Regions from separate parts of the Siminovitchia sp. FSL H7-0308 genome, predicted to be linked through region 3. Evidence: riboswitches for the same ligand, from Rfam matches in the RefSeq annotation. Region 3 holds a riboswitch; each other region holds the start of a gene.

Region 1 (5,465 bases), 250 kb from region 3:
CTTTCTATACGGTGATTCGTTTTCATTTTTCGTATCATACTGAAATGTAATGATAGTTATAGCGCCTTAACAAACAACACTCTATCTTGTTCCACACCATCATAATCACTATGTACATCAATGCCATCCACCTGTTTATCTCCTTTTTCAATGACAAAACCCATTTTCGTATGGTAAGCGATAGAGCTTTGATTCACTGGAGATGTGACACAGCGAACTGTTTTAACCGCTTTTTTCTTTACATGATCAAAGAAGGTTTGATAAAGTTTGCGCCCGATACCGTGTTGGCGGTAATGGGGATGTATGCCAACAAAATGGATATAGGCCTCTTTCTTGCGTGATTGCGATAAAAATCCAATCAGAAACCCGATTATTTCCCCCTTTTCTTCAATGATATAACTAGTGTCTTGAAAATGATCAAAGAATAGTTTGGGCAGCATATCCGTCATCGTACGACCATTCCACCACTCATTTAACACAGAAATAATGATCTTGTAATCTGAAGATTTCACGTTTCTTATATTCATTATCCTGCTCCTCTTTTTTAGGTATAAAAACAGCCCTATCCAAAGGGACAAAGCTTCGCAACTTTTTTGAAACAGACAATTTTATTGTAAATGACTCCAATACCGCATCTTACTTTTAAAACGGCATTTCGAGTAGTCTCTTTTTAAGAATAGCCCACTCCTTGCAAAAAGAAAATATCCTGTAGCAAAAAAAAAGAATCCGGCCCCTACCTATGAATCACGACCCGCGTCCCAATCGGAATTCGGCGGGCAAGATCCAGCACATCACGATTATGCATTCTAATACAGCCATGTGAAACGTTTTTGCCAATGGAAGAAGGGTTATTTGTCCCATGAATTCCGTAGTGGGGCTTTGATAACCCGATCCACATAACACCAAACGGACCTCCGGGATTCCGCTGTTTGTTGATGACCGCAAAGTTTCCGTATGGTGTTGGCGTTAACATCTTGCCGACAGCAATCGGGTACGTCTTTATCAACTTGTTTCCGTCAAAAAGCTTGAGCTGGTGTTTCGTCGTTGAAACATCAATCCATTTCGCCACGATAAATCCCTCCAACATCTTTTGGGAATATCGTATGTAGAACATCAATAAAAAGCCCCTTCACGAGAGCTTTCTTTCTCTCCATCTCCCACCGCAGCTCTACCCGGACGCGGATGGACTTCCGGAAAATAGGCGAGGGGACCGTCTTCGATATCGCCGTTCCCGATTTAGCGGGATCAACTCCCGCTTCGCCAGCTTTGGCGATCATCATTTGTTTGGCCAGCGGCCCGGTTCATCTAAAGGAAACACCCTTTGACTTACCGACGGAAGGCTTAGCCACAGCTTGATTGTTGAACAGAATAACCTCTGATACGCCTTTTACCAAAATAACCGATAAGGACGGGATAGCACTTGGCAATCCCACCATGGATGTAAGCACCCTATTTCCCGGGCGATCCTTAAGCAGGCATATTTTCGGAAGCGGGGTCGCAAATCGCTTTTTTAGAAAAAAACTCCCCTTAAGGAAAACAGATTTTTATTTTTTATCTGTCTACCTTTAGGGGAGCATATCAGTTTCCTTTCGGGGGCTTTTAGTAGTGAACCAGTAATAATATAATACATTCACCTTATTGCATTTGCTGCAGGTTTCATAATATGCATCGCCAATAAAATGATGGTCGCAGGCTTGTTGGATTTCATTTATCCGTACCTGCAATACCTCTATTTTCCTTTCCAACTGCTTAATTTCCTCTCTTATTTTTTGTACATTCATACGGAAAACCTCCAGAGAAAATTATTGGTATATACTGCTTCCGGCTTTTTGGAATTCAGCCGCTTTTTCCTGCATTCCTTTTTCAAATGCTTCCTGCGTGTTTAAGTTGTTTTTTTCCGCATATTTACGAATGTCATGAGAAATTCTCATGCTGCAAAATTTGGGTCCGCACATGGAGCAGAAATGCGCTGTTTTGGCCGCATCAGCCGGAAGAGTCTCGTCATGATATTCCATTGCCCGTTCCGGATCCAATGATAAGTTGAATTGGTCTTCCCAGCGAAATTCGAATCGGGCTTTGGAAAGTGCGTCATCTCTCATCTGCGCACCCGGATGGCCTTTCGCCAAATCTGCCGCATGTGCGGCGATTTTATAAGTGATGACCCCTTCCCGAACATCATCTTTATTCGGAAGTCCCAAATGTTCTTTTGGGGTGACATAGCAAAGCATGGAGGTTCCATACCAGCCAATCATTGCAGCGCCAATAGCGGAGGTAATGTGATCATACCCAGGAGCAATATCGGTTGTCAGTGGTCCTAGCGTGTAAAAGGGAGCTTCTTGGCAGGCTTCCATTTGCCTGTCCATATTTTCTTTAATAAGATGCATCGGCACATGCCCCGGCCCTTCCACCATCACTTGGACATCATGCTTCCAGGCTATTTTCGTCAGTTCACCAAGCGTCTCCAACTCCGCAAACTGCGCTTGATCATTTGCATCCGCAATCGACCCCGGACGCAAGCCATCCCCTAACGAAAAGGCGATATCATAAGTCTTCATGATGTCACATATTTCTTCAAAATGAGTATAAAGAAAGTTTTCTTTATGGTGATACAGACACCATTGGGCCATAATAGACCCGCCCCGGGAGACGATTCCTGTAACACGATTGGCTGTCAAAGGAACATATCGCAACAGAACGCCGGCATGAATGGTAAAATAATCGACCCCCTGCTCCGCCTGCTCCAACAAAGTATCGCGATATACTTCCCATGTAAGATCCTCCGCAACTCCATTTACCTTTTCCAAGGCCTGGTAAATGGGAACTGTCCCAATCGGAACCGGAGAGTTTCTAATAATCCATTCACGGGTTGTATGAATATTTTTCCCTGTTGATAGATCCATGATTGTATCAGCGCCCCAGCGTGTTGCCCAAGTCATTTTCTCGACTTCTTCCTCGATGGAGGACGTTACCGCGGAATTCCCAATATTCGCATTGATTTTCACATGAAAGTTTCTCCCAATAATCATGGGCTCAGCCTCTGGGTGATTAATGTTTGCAGGAATGATCGCCCTGCCGCTTGCCACTTCATCCCGGACAAATTCTGGTTTCATATTCTCTCGAATTGCAATAAATTCCATTTCAGGTGTAACAATCCCTTTTTTGGCGTAATGCAACTGGGTAACGTTTGCACCTTTTTTGGCGCGGAGTGGTTTACGCTTTAACCCGGGAAAAATATGACGATCGGCACGGGGGTCATGATTGGATTTAAAGCCATTGTCTTCCGGTTTCATTTCCCGGCCTTCATATTCTTCTACATCCCCTCGTTCTTGAATCCACTTGCTTCTAAGCGGAAGCAAGCCTTTGGCAATGTCTACGCTAACATCAGGATCCGTATATGGACCGCTTGTATCATATACTCGAACAGGAGAATTCGCTTCCACTTTGGCCTCCGTCTTCGTCTCACTCAACATAATTTCCCGCATGGGAACCCTGATATCAGGCCTTGACCCCTCTACATACACTTTTTTGCTTCCTGGAAATTGAAACATGACTGTACCATTTTTTTCATTTGTGAATGACATGGACATAAAAAAATCTCTCCTCTACAAAATAATTGAAAGGACGAGATCTGAATACACAGCTTGGAGGCAGATACATTAAAAAGCCGGGTCCACAAAGAAAGACTGGACCCGGCTTGCATATACTGTATCCCAAAACTGCCGACTAACTTCCCTACGCTGGCATTAACCAGATCAGGTCCAAAGGGTCAAGAAACTTCATCGTGTTTCTCCTCTCAGCCCAACTCATTGGGCACCCCCAGTTATTGCTATTAGATTTACTTAATATTATACAAATTTTGAATAAAAAAACAAGAGCTATGACAAAAATGAACCTTTTGTCATGATGAGCCCTCAATCTATCTCCCTTCAGATGATACGTAAAATAGAGATTTCAATAAGATTTTCCATTCAATAAAACCTTCAATCCAATAAGATCCAATCAATAAAACCTTCAAGGAAAAAATGCTGGAGTTCGGATGATAGTTAGAAACAAGAAGTTTGTGGGGCATAAAGAAAAGCCGTTCGCGATTGCCTAAAACTGCCTGTCTAAGAAACAAGCACTTATCCGGCATCCTCTATTATCCTATTGATTTTCGCCAAAAGCTCCATTATCATTAACCTAACACTTGTTAGGTGGTGTGGAATTTTTTGACAAAAGACAAGATTTTGCAAGCTGCCATTCGCGAATATTCCAAATTCAATTACCACGGTGCCACGATGCGGAATATTGCCAAAGAAGTCGGCATAAAACCAGCATCGATTTATTTTTTTTACAAAAATAAAGAAGCGCTGTTTTTGGCGGCTTTTCAAAAGCTATTAAAAGATCATTTCATAGAAATGCAGTCAATTCTTCAAAAAGTGCATGATCGGCCGATTTTTGACATTTTTGAAGCGCTGATCAAAGGAGCGGTCGCCTATCACCAAGAGAATAACGAGGAAACGAATGCCTACATTTCTCTTGTCACCGCACCGCCGCCGGAAATCCATGAGTATCTTCAGGAGCATATCCAACAGTTTGACGACTGGTTGATTAACTCTTTATTGACACTGATTACACGGGACATCCCGTCTATAACTGAATATCAGGCGACAAGGCTCATCAAACAATTTGTCGTAATCATGGATGGGGTTTTTTGGGAAATAAATCTGTACGATCAAAAACAACTGCAACATCAAATAGAAGAAGCTCTTTACATCATGAGGATTTTGCTGGGAGGATATGAAAATGAAAAATGATTACGCCAGAGAAGCCGTTCCGATGAGCGAGAGGAAAGCATGGTTTTCCATCAGCCTCGTTTGGATCGCGGTTGGCATCGACTTATCCGCGATGCTGTTCGGGGCGGAACTCGGAAAAGGCATGGCCTTTCAAGACGCTTTGTGGGCGGTCTTGATCGGTTCTGCCATTTTAGGCATCTTAGCCGCTTTTTGCGCCTACGTCGGAGCGGTAACCGGATTATCCACATCAATGATTTCCAGATTTACATTCGGCATTTCGGGAGCAAAGCTTGTGTCCTTATTTATGGCGATTTCCTTACTGGGCTGGTTCGGTGTCCAAGCCGGATTCTTTGCCGAGAATGCGTATGCCGCCATTGAAGGTGCGCTCGGATTAAAAGCTCCTGTCCCGTTGTTAGCTGCAATTGGCGGAATATTAATGATGACAACCGCAGTAATCGGCTATAAAGCGATTGAAAAATTAAGCTCATGGTCCGTTCCACTGCTGCTCATCCTTGTCTTGGCGGCAGTGGGGCTGGCCATTCGGCAATTTGGCGCGAGCGAACTGAACGCCCCCGTAGAAAACACATTTACGTTTGGGATGGCCATCTCGCTCGTCATCAGTATTTTTGTTGTCGGGGCGACGATTTCACCGGACATTTCAAGATGGGCTCGAACAAAAAAAGATGCCGT
Region 2 (5,465 bases), 1.5 Mb from region 3:
TGTTGGTATCGAGGTTAAAAGAGATGCAAGGGGGAGGCCTGTATTGAAAACAATTTTCATAGAAGGGGCATTTATTGGAAATAGAGAGGAACATGAACCTTGTGTAATGGTGCTTGGCTTTTTTGATGGCGTCCATTTAGGGCACCGTTCATTGATTGACACGGCCAAAGACATCGCAGAGAAAAAGGGCATAGAATTGGCTGTTATGACATTTTTTCCACATCCAAGCAATATTTTACGGGTTCAAAACAAAATAACGAGTTATTTGACGCCTCTGCCTGACAAACAGAGATTATTGAAAAATATGGGTGTTGAAAAATTATATATTGTAACATTTACCGAGCAGTTTGCCGAACTTTCACCGGGAGATTTTATTAAAAAATATGTGGCTGGATTACATAGCAAGCATGTCGTTGCCGGTTTTGATTTTACCTATGGTTACCGCGGGAAAGGAAACATGGAACGAATGAAGTTAGATGGAAAAGGCTTATTTGATGTAACAACAGTCCCCAAAAAAGCTTTTAATGGTGAAAAGATTAGTTCGAGTAAAATCAGGAAGCTCTTGGATGAGGGGAAAGTGGAGGACGTTCATCATTATTTGGGGAACCATTACAGTGCGCATGGAATGTTGGAAAGCCAATCATTCGATCAATACAGCGGAAAAACAGTCGCCCATATTGTATTCCAACATTATTATTTGCCGCAAAAAGGGTTGTATATCGTTGAAGTGACGACTCAAGAGCGAATATATCAATCAATAAGTCTGCTTGATGTTCATCATTCATGTGTGTTAGTGTTGGAAGGAAATATACATATTCCTGCACCCGTAACGATTAAATGGCTGGCAAAAGTGAAAGCGTTCTCTCCGTTGCAGTATAAGTCCATTGATCAAATAACAAAAAATCCATACTATCCGCTAAAAGCTTAACTGTTGTTTTAACCGTTTTCTTATGTATAATGTACGAGTGAAGAAGTGGTAAAAGGAAGTATCCTGAAGTCCATTTCTTCGCTTTTTCTTTGCCATTATCAGTTTTTATACAGAAAGTAGGATACGTATGGAATTTACAGTTGTTTTTCAGTCAATCATCATTATTACTTTGATGATCATGATTGGCGCGTTGCTCGGTAAAACAACTCCATTAAATGATGATACTCGCAGAGCATTTATTCAAGTGATCGTAAATATTGCGATGCCCTGCATTATTTTATCGAGTATTTTTCACGTTGAAATGGATGACCAGATGTTTAAAATGATTGCCATCGTTTTTGGGCTTTCCATCATTATTAATCTTATTGGAATCGGGACCGGCTTTTTATTTGCTTGGTTATTTCATAGGGGTTCCAATAAGATAAGGGAAATTGCCATCCTTTCAGGTTTGGGAAACACCGGATTTATCGGCATTCCGCTTTGTGCGGCACTTTTGGGCCCAGAGGGGGCTTTGTTTGCGGCCATTTTTGATGCTGGAGTCGATGTGACCATTTGGACAGTCGGAGTCATTTTACTTCAGAAAAATAGAAAGTTTGCTTGGCAAACATTAAAGTCCATGGTGAATATTCCGACAGCAGCCATTTTCGTTGGTCTTATTACCGCATATTTTCAATTAAAGCCGCCCGGTCTTTTGATTGACTTGACGGACAGATTGGCCGCATTGGCGGCACCGCTCGCCATGTTCTATATCGGAATGATGATCATGACCCTGAAACGCGGACAAGTACGCCGTTCGGTAAACCATATTTGGGTGCCCATTTCCGTAAAATTGATTATTTTGCCGATCGCTTCCATTTTCATGATACACTTTTTCAGTTTAAACACGGTACTCGTTCAAACGGTCTTGATTCAATCCATGATGCCGACGATTACCCTGGCATCCATTCTCTTTGCCAAATACTCTGCAGATGAACAAATGGGGGCCTTAACGACTATTTTTTCCACGCTGCTTGCACTTGTGACCATCCCTTTAATGGTGTATGTAATGAGCCTATTTATTCATTAAACTTGCTTTTTGTCCATATCATGATATGATGGCAGTACATGCACCTAATAATTGAATAACTTCTTTGAAACAATGAATTTTGTCTGCTAGGGGAGCTGTAAAGCTGAGAGAAATCGATGATTGAAACCCTTTGAACCTGATCTGGTTTATGCCAGCGTAGGGAAGCAGGCTGCGTCATTATGATTTGCTTTATGATGATGAGCCGCTTCCTTTTCGGGAGCGGTTTTTTCATTTTTTCAAAGTGGGGAATCATGAAGTACAAACTTTTTTAAAGGAGTGGAACCAATGAAAGTTGAAAAAATGTTGTTTACGGACAGGCTTTATGAGAGCGCGAAGGAAATATGGGAAAAAAGCTATAACCACCCATTCGTCCAAGGGGTAGGAAAAGGAACACTCGATCAAGAAATTTTTGAATATTATATGAAACAAGACTATGTCTATTTAATTGATTATGTGAAGCTGTTTGCTATTGGAGCGCAAAAAGCTCCCACTCTCGAAATTATGACAAAGTTCTCACATTTGCTTCATGAACACCTCCATTTTGAAATGGAGCTGCATCGCCAATTCGCCGCAGAGTTTGGCATTTCGAATGAAGAGCTTGAAAACACCGAACCCACACCAGTCAATTTGGCATATACCCGCTACATGCTGCATGTGGCTCATAACGGAACATTGGCGGAACTTGTGGCAAGCCTGCTTCCGTGTGCCTGGCATTACGCCGAAACGGGAGAAAGATTAAAAGAACAATATGGGGCTACTTTGGAATCCAACCCGTACCGCAAATGGGTTGAAACCTATTCATCAGAAGAATTTACTTCTCTTGGAAAATGGCTGATTGATCTCATGAATCAGTTAGCAGATGGGAAACCGGAAAGAGAATTGGCGGAATTGGAAAAGCACTTCCTTATCACCTCCAAATATGAATATTTATTCTGGGATATGAACTATCATCAACAGAACTGGACGCTCTAAATCCTAATAGCCGGAGGTTGCTCCATGCGAGTTAAAAAACTGACCATTACAGCCATGATCATTGCATTTACAACAATCACGAGCCATGTTATCTTTATCCCGGCCGGATTTGCCAAAATTTTTCCAATCCAGCATTTTGCCAATATGGTAACGGCCGTTTTATTTGGGCCAGGCTATGCATTAGCCCAAGCATTTATCGTTTCGACAATCCGGAATATTTCAGGAACAGGCTCGTTGTTTGCTTATCCGGGAAGCATGATCGGAGCCCTCCTGGCTGGCTGGTTGTATGCCAAAACGAAAAGAATAGGGTTTGCGTTTATAGGTGAAGTCGTTGGAACCGGGATCATCGGTGCTGTTGCCGCCTATCCGATTGCGGCATTGCTGTTAGGCCGGGAGGCGGCCTTATTTGGATTGGTCCCGGCCTTTGCTGCCAGTTCCATTGCCGGCGCTGCCCTGGGATTTGTTTTATTAAAAGTATTCATGAAACATTCAGCGATCGGAGGTTTGCTGTATGAAAACAGCTCTTACAATCGCCGGATCTGATTCCGGTGGAGGAGCGGGGATTCAAGCGGATATAAAAACTTTTTCCGCTCTAGGGGTGTTCGGCATGTCTGCGATTACGGCGATTACGTCCCAAAATACTGTTGAAGTAAGATCTGTACAACTCATTGATGTAAACATCATCAACGACCAAGTCGCAGCCGTGTTGGAAGATATTGGGGCTGACGCGGTGAAAATCGGTATGCTGGCAACGCCGGACATTATACAAACAGTCGCGCAATGTTTAAAAAAATATAAACCAAAACACATTGTTCTTGATCCTGTTATGATTTCCAAGGGGGGACACCGGCTGCTTGAAGAAGATACAATGCAAGAGCTGAAATCAACCCTTATCCCGCTGGCTTCGCTCGTTACACCTAATATCCCGGAAGCGGAGGTTTTGGCCAATATGCCGATACATAATGAGCCTGACATGTATGAAGCATGCCGGGTGATCAAAAAGCTGGGAGCGCAGGCTGTCCTGATTAAAGGCGGGCACTTGCAGGGAAACCCCAATGACTTATATTACGACGGGCAAACGTTTCAACTATTTCGCGGGGAAAGAATTGAAACGAAAAATGTCCATGGGACAGGTTGCACACTGTCCGCAGCAATTGCCGCCCTCTTGGCGAAAGGAAAGGAAATGCCGACAGCGATTGATGAGGCCAAAGATTATATTACAAATGCGATCGCCAACAGCCTTGACATTGGACAAGGATACGGACCGACCCATCACTTCTATCATCTATACGAGTGTGTAACGTGATGGGAACGGATGGGCAGATGATGTTGACGAAAGTCGGACAGCTTTTTGAGCAAGTCAGACATAAACAGCCGCTTATTCACCATCTAACAAATCAGGTAACGATAAACGATTGCGCAAACGTAACCCTAGCCATTGGCGCTGCACCCGTCATGGCGTCCAGCCCTTTGGAAGCGGCTGACATGGCCAAAATGGCGAATACCCTCATAATAAACATCGGAACATTGAACTCGGATGCGTTTAAAGCGATGAAGCTGGCTGGAAAAGCCGCCAACGAAACAGGAATTCCTGTTATACTTGATCCTGTCGGAGTGGGGTCAACGGACTTTCGAACCCAATCTGCTTTTGAAATACTGGAACAAGTAAAGGTTTCCGTCATTCGAGGAAATGTAAGTGAAATGAATTGTTTAGCCGGAGGCATCGGGGCGACAAAAGGGGTTGATGCGGGCAAAGTCGATCAAACACCTGAAAAAATTGCCGTCAAGGTTGCCCGTCAATATCGGTGTATAGCTGCTGTCACCGGCAAAGAAGATGTGATCAGTGATGGGAAGAGCGTTTTTATGATTCAAAACGGCCATATGTGTTTATCCAGAGTGTCGGGGACAGGCTGTATGACGACTTCCTTAATCGGGTGCTTTGCCGGTATAACGAATCACATGCTACATGCGGCTGTAGCAGGAGTATCCGTTATGGGGTTAGCTGGGGAAGAGGCTGCTTCCTTATTAGGTGAGCGCATTGGTTTGGGAACATATAAAATAAAATTAATCGATTCCATTTCATTCATGAACAGCAATCACTGGCAAAAAGGAGTCAAAGTCATTGAAAAAGAATCATATTGATTATCGCCTTTACTTGGTTACGGAAGAAGATCTTCCGATAAGCAAGCTTTTGCATTTAATTGAAGAGTCAGTAGCCGGAGGCGTAACTCTCGTTCAATTGCGTGAAAAAAAGAGCGGAGGAAGAGATTTTTATGAAAAAGCAATCCAAATAAAAAAACTCCTTGATTCACTATCAGTCCCCTTGATCATTAATGATCGAGTGGATGTAGCTCTGGCAGTCGGCGCTGACGGCGTGCATGTGGGGCAAGAAGATTTGCCTCTTGCCGCAGTAAAAAGTATCATTCCGGATTCCATGCTTGTCGGGGTTTCAGCCCGTACTTTAGAACATGCCATTGCAGCAGAAAAGGGTGGCGCAGA
Region 3 (5,465 bases):
CACCTTCTCCCCAAATAAGTCTCTCCGCCCCAGTAGGCTTCAGCTTGCGGTGTTTTCCCAACAGCTCCCCATCCGGGCCGAAAAACAACGCTGTGCAATAGAGCGTCCCCTGGCTGGATTCACTTTCTTTTTCAATCACCCCTATCACAACATAAGCTTTTGCCTTCTTGGCAGCTTTGCCGATTTCTACTGTCTCCTCTCCAGGCACTGTAATGGAATTGTTCCAATACCGAAAAAAATCCTTTCTCCCTTCATCAGACCGGGAACCTACCACCGTTCCAAAGGACATACCCCTTGGGTAAGCCGGTATGAACGCCTCCGGGAACACAATGATATTGGCCCCTTTTTGGCTCGCTTCTCTGATCAACCGGACCGTCTTTTCGACCCCTTTCACTTTGTCCATCACTTCTGCGCCGGCTTGAACAACAGCGACTTGACACTGTCTTTTTTTCTGCAAAATCATCATCCTTCCACTTTTCTTTCCGGGAAAATATATTTCCACCATCTCCCTCTGATATAGATGTTTCTCCCGCATATCTGGCTACCTTCTGTCGGCAAACTGATGCCAAAATTGCGGCAATTCCGAGTGCTTTGTACCTTTGGCAAAAACGAAAAGGCCTGAGCCTGATGCAATATCGGGCTCTGGCCTTATTAGCGTTTCACTTTTCGCAGCACTTCAAGAGCATTGCTTGTCCCAATTGTTTTTAAGGTTTATAGTTATATAGTGCTGTTTTCATAGACTCATAAGAGTTGTTCCAAAAGTCCGGATTCTCCCTAAAAGATTTTGCCACTTGTTTTACCATCACTTTAAATTTTTCATCGTACCCTGGATCATCCTTCGGCGGCAAGTCTTTTTTGAACCCGTCAACAAACTTTTTTGTAAAATCTGTAATCGGTCCCCATTTCGCCACTTCATTTCCGTTTTCGTCTATAAAAATAAAAATCGGAATAATTCGTTTTTCATTCGTCAAATATCGGTCCATCAGTTCCAAGTTTTGATCCCGGAGCAAAAAGCGGACCGGCATATCCGTTTTTTCAGCCAAACGGAGCAAAACAGGGATGTTCAGCATACAATGTCCGCACCAAGGTTCTGCCAAGACAATGACCCGCAATTGCTTGTCTTTTATGGATTGAAAAAAGCGTTCATCCTCCGGGGGAGTAAACTGATCATAAACCCGCGAAAAGCCGTCCTTGTGATATTCAAGTGTTTCGATATATTCATCCGGCGTCAACCCTTTTTCATACCAATTATGTAAATCCATTCTCTTCATCTCCTTTTCCACTTTTATACTAAGAGTACTTCAATAAAATAGATTGTGTAAACCAAACCGCATTCTTCCGTTGTTTCAATTTCGCCAAATCGGTTAAAGTAAAAAGAGATTCCATTTGGAAGAGGTGTTAAGATGCATCCCATCGTATTGTTTGACGGCGAGTGCCATTTTTGTGATGCCAGTGTCCAATTTATCATTCAAAACGATCCAGAAGGAAAGATTCACTTTGCTTCTTTACAAAGCGACATCGGCCAAAAATTATTAAAAGCCCAGGATGTACCTGCCCATATCGACAGCATGATGTTAATCGACGAAAACAAAGTGTACTATAAATCGGCAGCAGCACTGCGGATATGCAGCCATTTGAACGCACCTTGGAAATGGTTATATCCATTGATGGTCGCTCCTTATCCAATCCGCAATCTATTTTATGACTTGATTGCGAAAAACCGTTACAAATGGTTTGGCAAAAAAGAAAGCTGTATGCTTCCGCCGCCGGACATACGCGCCCGATTTTTATCGTAGCAAAAGAACTTGTCACATCCACTTCGGATTTGACTCAAAAGCGGCACTTGGCCGGAGGGGGTTCGCTCAAATGGCGCTCCCTCCGGCTTTTGCTTTATTTTCATTCCAGACTCTTGAAAGAGGCTGTTTGTCTGCCGATATTCCCAACATTCCACCCTGAATACAACTTGACAGGCGTTTGACCAAGCTCAAACTGTTCGGGCCGATATTCCCAACATTCCACCCTGAATACAACCGCCGGAAAGCACCAAAGCGGTCTTGTCATGAAGCCGCCGTTGGCATGCCCTTGCCGGGGCCAAGAGCAATATTGCGCTTTCAAGTCGGGGAGAGGGAGCGGACTTCCCCTCTGACGACCTTTTCTTCGCCCCCCGATCATTCTTTTTCTAAATCCTTCACAAGCTAATCATAGAAGCCTCCGTATTCCCTAGTACACGATTTAGCCGAACTTTCACTTTCACAAAAAATAAGCAGCAAGCCCTTTGGCCGTGGGTTGTGCCGCTGCTTTCTACCTTTTCCATTATTTTACTTGAAGCAAACGGGGCGCCGTTGTGACGAGCAAAGCGATCACGATAAAACATGCCAATGAAGAGATAATGTAAGAAGTGCCGTTGGAAATCAGTGAATAAAGAAAAGCGGATTGACCCGAAGGTGCAAACTTACCCCAAAAAATGATTCCGGCTATGAAATGCCAAGTATATCTGGCAAAGCCGCCAACAAAGATCGCTGCAAACAAGAGCAGTACGAGCCTTGTTTTTCCTTCAGACCATACAGCCTTTTGCACTGCAGGCGCAAACCATCCTGCCGCTCCAACAAAGCTAAAAGCAACGAAAAATTCAATGAATCCTTGCAGAGGCGTTAATATTTGTCCCGCGGCTTCCCCGGAAACTACTTGCAACATCCCCCACAAAAAACCTGTAGCAAAACCGGCTTTAGCCCCCCAACGAAGCGCCACAATAAAAATAGGCACCATGGCAAACGAAAATTTGATCGCCGGCGTTACCTGAATCGATGGAATCATGTCCAGCATCATCGCAAATGCCGCAAAGATCGCTACCTCGATCAAAATGCGTAAAGACATCTTTTTTCCCATAAAAAAACCCCCTATGATGTAATAACCGACCGTAACCATAGGGGAACAAAGACAATGAAATACTCCATTGCCTTCACACCTCAAATAACCATCCCTGCGCTGGAATTAACCAACAGGTTCTAAGGGTCTGGAACGAATCCACTCTCAGCCAAAAGCTCCCCCTGGCACGCCGATTCAACTACTATCCTTTATTGTAATCGTTTTTTGAAAAATTTCAATATTTGTTATTGCAAATTTGATACCCGCCAATACTGTGAAGCCATCGTCCCCGACATCCATTCCAGGCCTTGGTCCTGCGCCTGATGGACAGGCTCCCATACTGCTTTGGATTGAGCGTCCGATTGAACATATACTTCATGGTGAGGCGACTGATCATGCTTCCCGGAAATATCATACAAACCATCCCGCCAAAAAGTGGCACAAACTTCATAGTCGACAGCCGGGGAAACAACAAGCGGGTTTTTTACGGAATGTGTAAGCCGAAAGATCGCTTTTTCACTAGTTTTCTCGATCTCTTCCACTTTCATGCCCTCACTGGATGCTGTTGCTCTATCCTTCATTCTTTTCGTCCATCCGTATCCCCTCGTTTCTCCCACATCTTTCTCAAACTGTATGTGCGGAGTTCCTCCTCCAAGCCGCACATGGACTTCTGCTTTCGTTCTGTAATTGGAAGAATGGGGATCAAACCCCCGATTGTCCCCTTGAAAATAACGATACGGAGAAAAAAAGTTGGGGTTTTTTATCCACTTGTTGTTTAAAAATGTTTGATAAAGAAAACGCCATTCAGTTTCGGAATCCTTCCCATTTGACTGTAAAACTTGTTCAATGGCACGAATCTTTTTTGTCATCCGGAACCTCTCCATCGTGGCGTCTTTTTCCCTTTTTCGTCCTCGTTTAAAAAATCCGATGACTCCCGCCGCCAAAAATTTTGGTTCATTTAAATCCTCTTCCGAATACGGAAGGATCCGCTCCGCCTCGATCGAGTATGTATACTCGGCATCCTGCCGGACAGTTTTGTCCGTGTAAAAGCAATTTGTAACACATGCAAGCTTTTCTCCATTGCGCCTGATTATATATTCACTGACCCCGGATATGGGCTCCCAACCCAAACTGATAAGCGAACGCGACACAACAGTCGTTACGATGAGATCCTTAAGAATATTACTTTCATCATTTTTTTCCGGCTTTGTCGCCGTTTGGATTTTTACTGGTCCAGATGTTGTTTCCATCATTTCCACGGTGTATAAATAACTCGTTGCCGGGTTAAGCCCCTTATCCGAAAAACAAATGTCGGAACCGCTGTATATTAACTGACCTTCTCTGTACAAACGGTAGAAGCCTATTCCTTCTTTCCAACGAAACGTGATGGCGTTCGTGGATTGCTCAATAGACTCAAGCTGGATGTCAGGCAGATTCGGCACCGATCGCTTTCGCCGTTTGGCAACAAACATAAGGATTCCGGCCAGACTCGCCAATGCAGCAAAAGACCGTTTGACCATAGAGTCACCCCCTAGTTGAAGTTCATTATTTAATACCCAAAAATATAACCGACAACACTTTCTGAAATTTGGCGGTAATAAGCGCACAATCGCTCTGTAAAGAAGAGAAGTCAACTCCGCGATACCGGGAAACGTCGAAACTTTGGTTCTAACAAAGATTTTCTTCGGCTGGGTATCCCTCTTTGGTGAATAAAATGTACGTTTCAGTCCCATATGATCGAAATCGATCGGTTTGTATAGCAATTCAGAACAATACATGAGAGACTGGTAGGAACATTAAAGAATGGCAGATTGGCGAAGAGAAACCTTTATAGGGAAAAACTCCAATTCAGAAAATATATTTGGAAAACATTTACAGTAATCCCCAATTTATATCCATACATTTACATTTATTTACTTCTCATCACATGATGAAAAACTTCTTTCATGAGATGACTTCATTTTTTAAAATTTATGCCGATTAAATATAATGTAGGAACTGAATTTTTTGCTAAATTTTGTCGAATGAGGAGCCGGAGCAAACAAAGCCTTCGTTAACAACGGCGCCTTCCTCCATTTGACCCCATACATCTAATAAGAACGGTCGTTCCTTTACATGGATCATTTAGAGGTGATGCGAAAAGGTTAAATCATCCTTTTTAACCATTATTAACAGTAAATATTATTTTCATATTATGTAGGGGTTGGTGTAATAAAGATGAAGATTTTTAATTGGTTTTTAAACTTAAAAACGGCAGTAAAATTGATCACAGCTTTCCTTATTCTCGCATTGCTTCAAGTGGGAACCGGAGTGGTCGGGTTGACTCAAATGAACACATTAAATCATTCCATTTCCAACATGTATAACAATAACTTGAAACCAATACAAGAAGTGGCGGAAGCCCGGGATTTAGTCCAACAATTGAGATTGGCCAGCAGGGATTTGTATTTGACGAAGACACAACAAGAAACCGAAAAGTTAGTTGAAGATATTAAGAGAATCAGAAAAGAAATTGAAGGACATGTTAGCGCATACAGTAAAAGCGAATTAACAGAAGAACAGGAAAGTAAAGTATACAGATTTAATAATATTTGGGAATC
Region 4 (5,465 bases), 2.1 Mb from region 3:
CATAAATGTCGAAATGGGCGCTCCCACGAACTTTGCCACGGCAAATCCGGTAAAAATAGTAACAAGTGGAGTAACAATAATATCAACTTTCGTCTCCTTGCTAACCATTTTTCCAATTTCCGTTGACATTAACGCGGCCACATAACTTCCTGCGGGACCGCCAAATTCAGCACCGGCCGCACCAGTTGCCACTGCCGCAAAAATGACTAAAGGTGGCGCGCCAAGCCCAAAGGCAATCGCCACTCCGATTGCCGGCCCCATTAATCCCATCGCCATTTCGCCCATTTCAACGAAAAATGGCCATCCGAGTTGTTCACCAACCGTTTTCATAATCAAACCGATTATCAAAGAAGAAAAAAGTCCGAGCGCCATATAACTTAACGCATCAATTACATAAGCTTTTGCAGTTAAATGGACACCTTTCCTGTCGAGAAATTGTTTCAACGCCAAATCCTCCTGTAAAAAAATAAATACAAGTCCACTTAACTAGTGTAAAGACAACTGTATTTTTTGTCTATCTTTTATTTCATATTTTTCCCCATAAACAAAGAAAACACCCCCACACAATGGGAGGTGCCAATAGAAAGATTATGATTCAACAATATTGATATACATCTCCTCTGCTGGAGGAGCTTTTTCCACATAATCCGTATCTTCCAGCCACTGGATGACTTCATTCCATAAATCTTCCGACTGACTTCCAAACGCTTCGTTTTCCTTTTCCATTTTTGGAAGCAAAATATTCAAGCTTTCCTGTTCTACTTCTTTGTTGAGAGGAAAGTTTTCATCGTCCTGATTGTTTAATAAAATTTCCAGCGCTTCTTCCGGGTTTTCTTTCATAAACTCATACCCTTTTGAAGCCGCCTTCCAAAAAGAACGGATTGAATCTTCTTTTTCTTTCCATGTATCATCATTTGTGACAAACACCAGCTCGTAGTAACTTGGAACACCATAATCTACTGGATTAAAATGCTCCGTTTCTACTCCTTGGTTGGCAAGCATAGGGACTTCATGATTGATAAAAGCACCGGTAACCGCATCCACCCGCTTTGTCGCAATCGCCGCATTCAGCTCAAAACCGACGTCCGTCATCTTCACCTTGCTCATATCTCCGCCATCAGACTCCACGATTGTTTGTACGAGCGGTTCATTAAGCGGCGTTCCCGGCCAGCCGACTGTTCTTCCTTCCAAATCTTTCGGTCTCTTTATATCACTGTCTTTCAAATAAATAATATGATTGAGCGGACTTCTGACAATCGCAGCGACCGATTTTACCTGTACCCCATCAGCCCTTGCCGTGATCACATCAGATTGATAACCGATGCCAAGTTCAATATCTCCTGTAGCTGCCAGATTAATAGGGTCCGTTGGATTGGCAGGAAAACGGATGTTCACATCCAGTCCTTCCTCTTCAAAAAAACCTTTTTCCTTTGCAGCATATAAATAACTATGGACGGCGTTGGGATACCAGTCCAGCATAATGTCAAAAGATTGTAATTCTTTATCCGTTTCCTTCGTTTTATCTGGGCTGGAAGCAGTTTCCCCCTGTTCTCCCCCACATGCCGAAAGCAGCATTACAGCGAATAATGCGCAATAGAATACAATTCTCTTTCTCATTTTATATTTCTCCATTTCATCGTTATTTTTTCAAGCCAAGCGACAAGCAAAAACAACATAATGCCCGTCAGCGATAACAGAACGATTGGCGCAAACACTCCCGCTCCATCAAATTGTGTCATCATTCTTCGACTAAAGTATCCAAGCCCCTTGTCAGCTCCCAGCCACTCCCCGATGGCCGCTCCGATGACGCTCAATGTAACGGCTACTTTTAATCCCGAATAGAAATGGGGTAATGCCGACGGAAGCTCCACCTTATAAAATATCTGTCGTTTTGTGGCCCCCATCGCTTGAAGTGTTTCTTTTAAGTGAATATCGGCGGACCGCAGACCGTCAAACGTATTAACCGTAATCGGAAAAAAAGTGATGAGCACGGTCACAACGATTTTGCTCCAAAGGGAATAGCCAAACCAAAGGACGAATATCGGCGCAAGCGCAATAATGGGTATCGTTTGCGAAGCGATAAGCAAAGGGAAAAACGCCTTCCTTACAATATCACTCTTATGCATCCAGATGGATAAGCCGACACCAAACACCAGTGACAATAAGAGGCCAATCAGCATGATCAGACTTGTGGACGGCAAATGTCCAACAAAAAGAACGCTTCTGAGTTCCCACAGTCTGTCCACAATTTGTAAAGGTGATGGCAGGATAAAAGGCTTTCCATATAAGCGGGCGCCAATCTCCCATACAACTAAAAGCAATAATACGAGCAGGATCGATAAGCCGTATTTTTTTAAAAAAGTCATAACGTCACCAATTTTCTTAAATCAAGCAATAATTTTTCTTTTAATTCGGTGAAAGCAGGATCTTTTAAATCCTCGACCATCCTCGGCCTGTCAAGCGGAACCAGAATTTCTTCCAAATGACTTACCGGCTTTTCGCTGAATAATAGTACGCGGTCGGAAAGAAACAGCGCTTCCTCAACATCATGAGTAATAAACAAAATGGTTCTCCCCGATTCAGCCCATTGATCAAGCAGCCATTCATGCATGACCGTTTTTGTAACGGCATCAAGTGCGCTGAATGGCTCGTCAAGTAGTAATAAGTCAGACCCGCCCAACAAGGCACGCAGAAACGAAACACGCTGCCGCATCCCTCCGGACAATTCATCGGGATAGCGATGCTCAACATCCTTCAAACCAAATGCTTCCAGCTTTTTAATGACCTCGGGCCACACTTCTTTTTTGCTGAACCCTTTTAATATAAGTGGCAAGGCGGCATTATCAACGACTGAAAGCCATGGGAGCAGCCCATCCTTTTGAGACATATATCCGACGTGCCCTTGCCTGTCGGAAAGCTCCTTTCCATTCACCAAAATGCGTCCGCTGTTTTGCTTCTCAAGCCCTGATACAAGTCGGAACAGTGTACTTTTCCCCGCACCGCTTGGACCAACAACACTTACAAACTCGCCTTTTTTCACTGAAAAGCTGACATCTTGAAGTACAGCCTGGTGTACATTCGAGTCATAAGCAAAAGATACTTGTTGAAAAACAAGAGCTTCACCCATCTTAAAAACTCCTTTCTTGAAATGGTTGCTTATGAGCCCTCCTTTCTTTTTTTTTCGAGAAATACAAGGCACCATGCATGAAAAAAGAGCCCTTCTTAAAAAGAAGTGGCTCTGACCCATCTAATAAAAGGCATGCGTAAACAAACATGAGAATATGAATACGCATCTTCTCCACTTCCCTGCGCTAGCATTACCTAGATCAGGTTAAAAGGGTTGAGGAAATCCTCTCTCAGCTTTTGGCACCCCTAGTGTTTCCCGTATGTAATTAACATTCCTGCCCCTATATATATCCTATTTATTCAAAAAAAAGCAAATAGAGTTTGCAAGAAAAAAGGCGTAGTTGATGATATGATAAATGTAAATGCAAAGGAGGAGAGAATATCGTGAGATTAACCGTATATTTGGCTGGAGAAATCCACAGCACATGGCGCGAGGAAATCAAAGAAAAAGCACAAGCCCTCAAGCTGCCGATCGACTTTGTCGGGCCAATGGAAGATCATGACCGCTCAGACGCCATTGGTGAAGAAATTCTTGGAGAGCAGCCCAATGCCATCTATCGGGACGCGGCAGCTTCCAGCTTTAACAATCTAAGAACACAAGTCCTTATGCACAAATCAGACCTCGTTATTGCCCTGTTTGGAGAGAAGTACAAGCAGTGGAATACGGCCATGGACGCGAGCGCTGCCGTCGCATTGGGAAAACCGCTCATCTTAATCCGTCCGGAAAATCTCCACCATCCGTTAAAAGAGTTGTCCCGAAAAGCTAACGCAACAGTGGAAACAGTGAACCAAGCAATAAAAGCGCTCTCATATATTATTGAATAGGTCCCTATCACCTGAAATTTGTTGAATAGAACCGATAGCAAATAGACAATAGAAATGAGAATACAAACGGTTGTCCACATTGTACTTATCCTTAGGACATGGACATAATTAACGGAAAATATGAAACGCGCAGGGAGCAGTTACAAACTGTGTCCCGCGCGTTTCTCTACTTCTTGACGTAATGTTTCTTTTCTCTTTGCCCGATCAGCAGCTTTATAATATGTTTGAACATTTCAGCCCGTTCAATTCGCCCATTCGTGAAAATGCCGATTGCTCCTTCATTGGAACTGATCCCGCTCCGTTTGCTATAATCGTCCATCACGGGCCCCAACTCTTCTCCCATGCGCAGGCGACCCGCAATTTCCTCCGGCAGCAAAATTCGGGCTCCTCCAGCAAGCAGCGGCTTTTTTCCTTTTTCAGCCAATGCTCCCCAATTGCACAAAAATAACCCAAAAGTAGCTTCCGTAACACCGCCTTCCAAACCAATTGCCACATCAGCTTTACTATTTTCCAAACAAAATTCGGCACGATGGATGGCCCCGTGTATCGTTTCTTCATCGGAAAAAGGCATGGCACTTACATGAGATGGCGCATCGACCGGCACAATTTCGGCTTCTATTTCCAGTTCTTGAAAAGCTCTCTGTACAGCTTTTAATTTCGCCTTGTTTTGTGAGCCAACAGCAACAATCATAAAGCCACTCCTACTCTACTGATCTTTTCTAAATGCCATTATTGTTGTCGAATCGTCTTCACTGCCGACCAATCACTTGCTTTTACAAGGCGAACGAGCAGTTCTTTCGCCGCCGCATAGTCATCAACATGAACGATCGACGCATGTGTGTGGATATAGCGTGCGCAAATCCCGATCACCGCACTAGGCACCCCTTCGTTGGAAGTATGTACACGGCCCGCATCTGTTCCTCCCGGGGAGACAAAATATTGGTACGGAATGTCATGTGTTTCGGCCATGTCCAAAACAAACTCCCTCATCCCTTTAAGCATAACCATTGAGCGGTCAAAAATTCTAAGCAATGCCCCTTTTCCAATGTGGCCGAATTCTTTCTCATCTCCCGTCATGTCGTTGGCCGGACTCGCATCAAGTGCAAAGAAGAGATCAGGCTTAATCATATTCGCGCTTGATGCCGCGCCACGAAGACCAACTTCTTCCTGAACCGTAGCACCGGAGTAGACAATATTTGGCAGTTTTTCATTTTGCAGTTCTTTTAACAGCTCGATGGCCAGCCCGCATCCGTAACGATTATCCCACGCCTTGGCCATCACTTTCTTTGGGTTGGCCAGCGGTGTAAATGGACAGACTGGAATTACTTGTTGTCCCGGTTTAATCCCTATCTTTTCGGCATCCTCACGATCATCCGCCCCAATGTCAATGATCATATTTTTGATCTCCATTGGTTTTTTCCTTTGTTCCTCGGTAAGCAAGTGCGGCGGAATAGACCCGATAACTCCCATTACCGGCCCGTCGTCAGTGATGACCTGAACCCGCTGGGCAAGCA

Evidence for each region. Region 3 has a riboswitch for thiamine pyrophosphate ahead of thiT (energy-coupled thiamine transporter ThiT). Riboswitches for the same ligand answer to the same signal wherever they lie in the genome.
Region 1: linked by a shared signal. The riboswitch ahead of thiC (phosphomethylpyrimidine synthase ThiC) and the one ahead of thiT (energy-coupled thiamine transporter ThiT) in region 3 are both predicted to bind thiamine pyrophosphate.
Region 2: linked by a shared signal. The riboswitch ahead of tenA (thiaminase II) and the one ahead of thiT (energy-coupled thiamine transporter ThiT) in region 3 are both predicted to bind thiamine pyrophosphate.
Region 4: linked by a shared signal. The riboswitch ahead of MHB50_RS04055 (ABC transporter ATP-binding protein) and the one ahead of thiT (energy-coupled thiamine transporter ThiT) in region 3 are both predicted to bind thiamine pyrophosphate.

What each region holds. Positions count from the first base shown of each region.
Region 1 covers NZ_CP150282.1:3,546,013-3,551,477, forward strand. Annotated here, with positions in the region: gene MHB50_RS16785 (GNAT family N-acetyltransferase) at 57-527, opposite strand; gene MHB50_RS16790 (L,D-transpeptidase) at 734-1,069, opposite strand; gene MHB50_RS16795 (hypothetical protein) at 1,053-1,280, opposite strand; gene MHB50_RS16800 (serine protease) at 1,566-1,781, opposite strand; gene thiC (phosphomethylpyrimidine synthase ThiC) at 1,803-3,587, opposite strand; TPP riboswitch at 3,713-3,828, opposite strand; gene MHB50_RS16810 (TetR/AcrR family transcriptional regulator) at 4,209-4,796, shown strand; gene MHB50_RS16815 (cytosine permease) at 4,786-5,465, shown strand, end outside.
Region 2 covers NZ_CP150282.1:1,822,319-1,827,783, forward strand. Annotated here, with positions in the region: gene MHB50_RS08700 (adenylyltransferase/cytidyltransferase family protein) at 44-928, shown strand; gene MHB50_RS08705 (AEC family transporter) at 1,056-1,994, shown strand; TPP riboswitch at 2,073-2,174, shown strand; gene tenA (thiaminase II) at 2,280-2,966, shown strand; gene thiW (energy coupling factor transporter S component ThiW) at 2,991-3,509, shown strand; gene thiD (bifunctional hydroxymethylpyrimidine kinase/phosphomethylpyrimidine kinase) at 3,478-4,272, shown strand; gene thiM (hydroxyethylthiazole kinase) at 4,272-5,108, shown strand; gene thiE (thiamine phosphate synthase) at 5,089-5,465, shown strand, end outside.
Region 3 covers NZ_CP150282.1:3,294,224-3,299,688, forward strand. Annotated here, with positions in the region: gene MHB50_RS15535 (carbon-nitrogen hydrolase family protein) at 1-463, opposite strand, end outside; gene MHB50_RS15540 (thioredoxin family protein) at 705-1,262, opposite strand; gene MHB50_RS15545 (thiol-disulfide oxidoreductase DCC family protein) at 1,404-1,796, shown strand; gene thiT (energy-coupled thiamine transporter ThiT) at 2,314-2,886, opposite strand; TPP riboswitch at 2,961-3,058, opposite strand; gene MHB50_RS15555 (DUF3238 domain-containing protein) at 3,111-4,385, opposite strand; gene MHB50_RS15560 (methyl-accepting chemotaxis protein) at 5,083-5,465, shown strand, end outside.
Region 4 covers NZ_CP150282.1:847,712-853,176, reverse strand. Annotated here, with positions in the region: gene MHB50_RS04070 (PTS sugar transporter subunit IIC) at 1-444, opposite strand, end outside; gene MHB50_RS04065 (ABC transporter substrate-binding protein) at 589-1,617, opposite strand; gene MHB50_RS04060 (ABC transporter permease) at 1,614-2,366, opposite strand; gene MHB50_RS04055 (ABC transporter ATP-binding protein) at 2,363-3,127, opposite strand; TPP riboswitch at 3,287-3,384, opposite strand; gene MHB50_RS04050 (YtoQ family protein) at 3,511-3,951, shown strand; gene MHB50_RS04045 (DUF84 family protein) at 4,118-4,642, opposite strand; gene MHB50_RS04040 (M42 family metallopeptidase) at 4,681-5,465, opposite strand, start outside.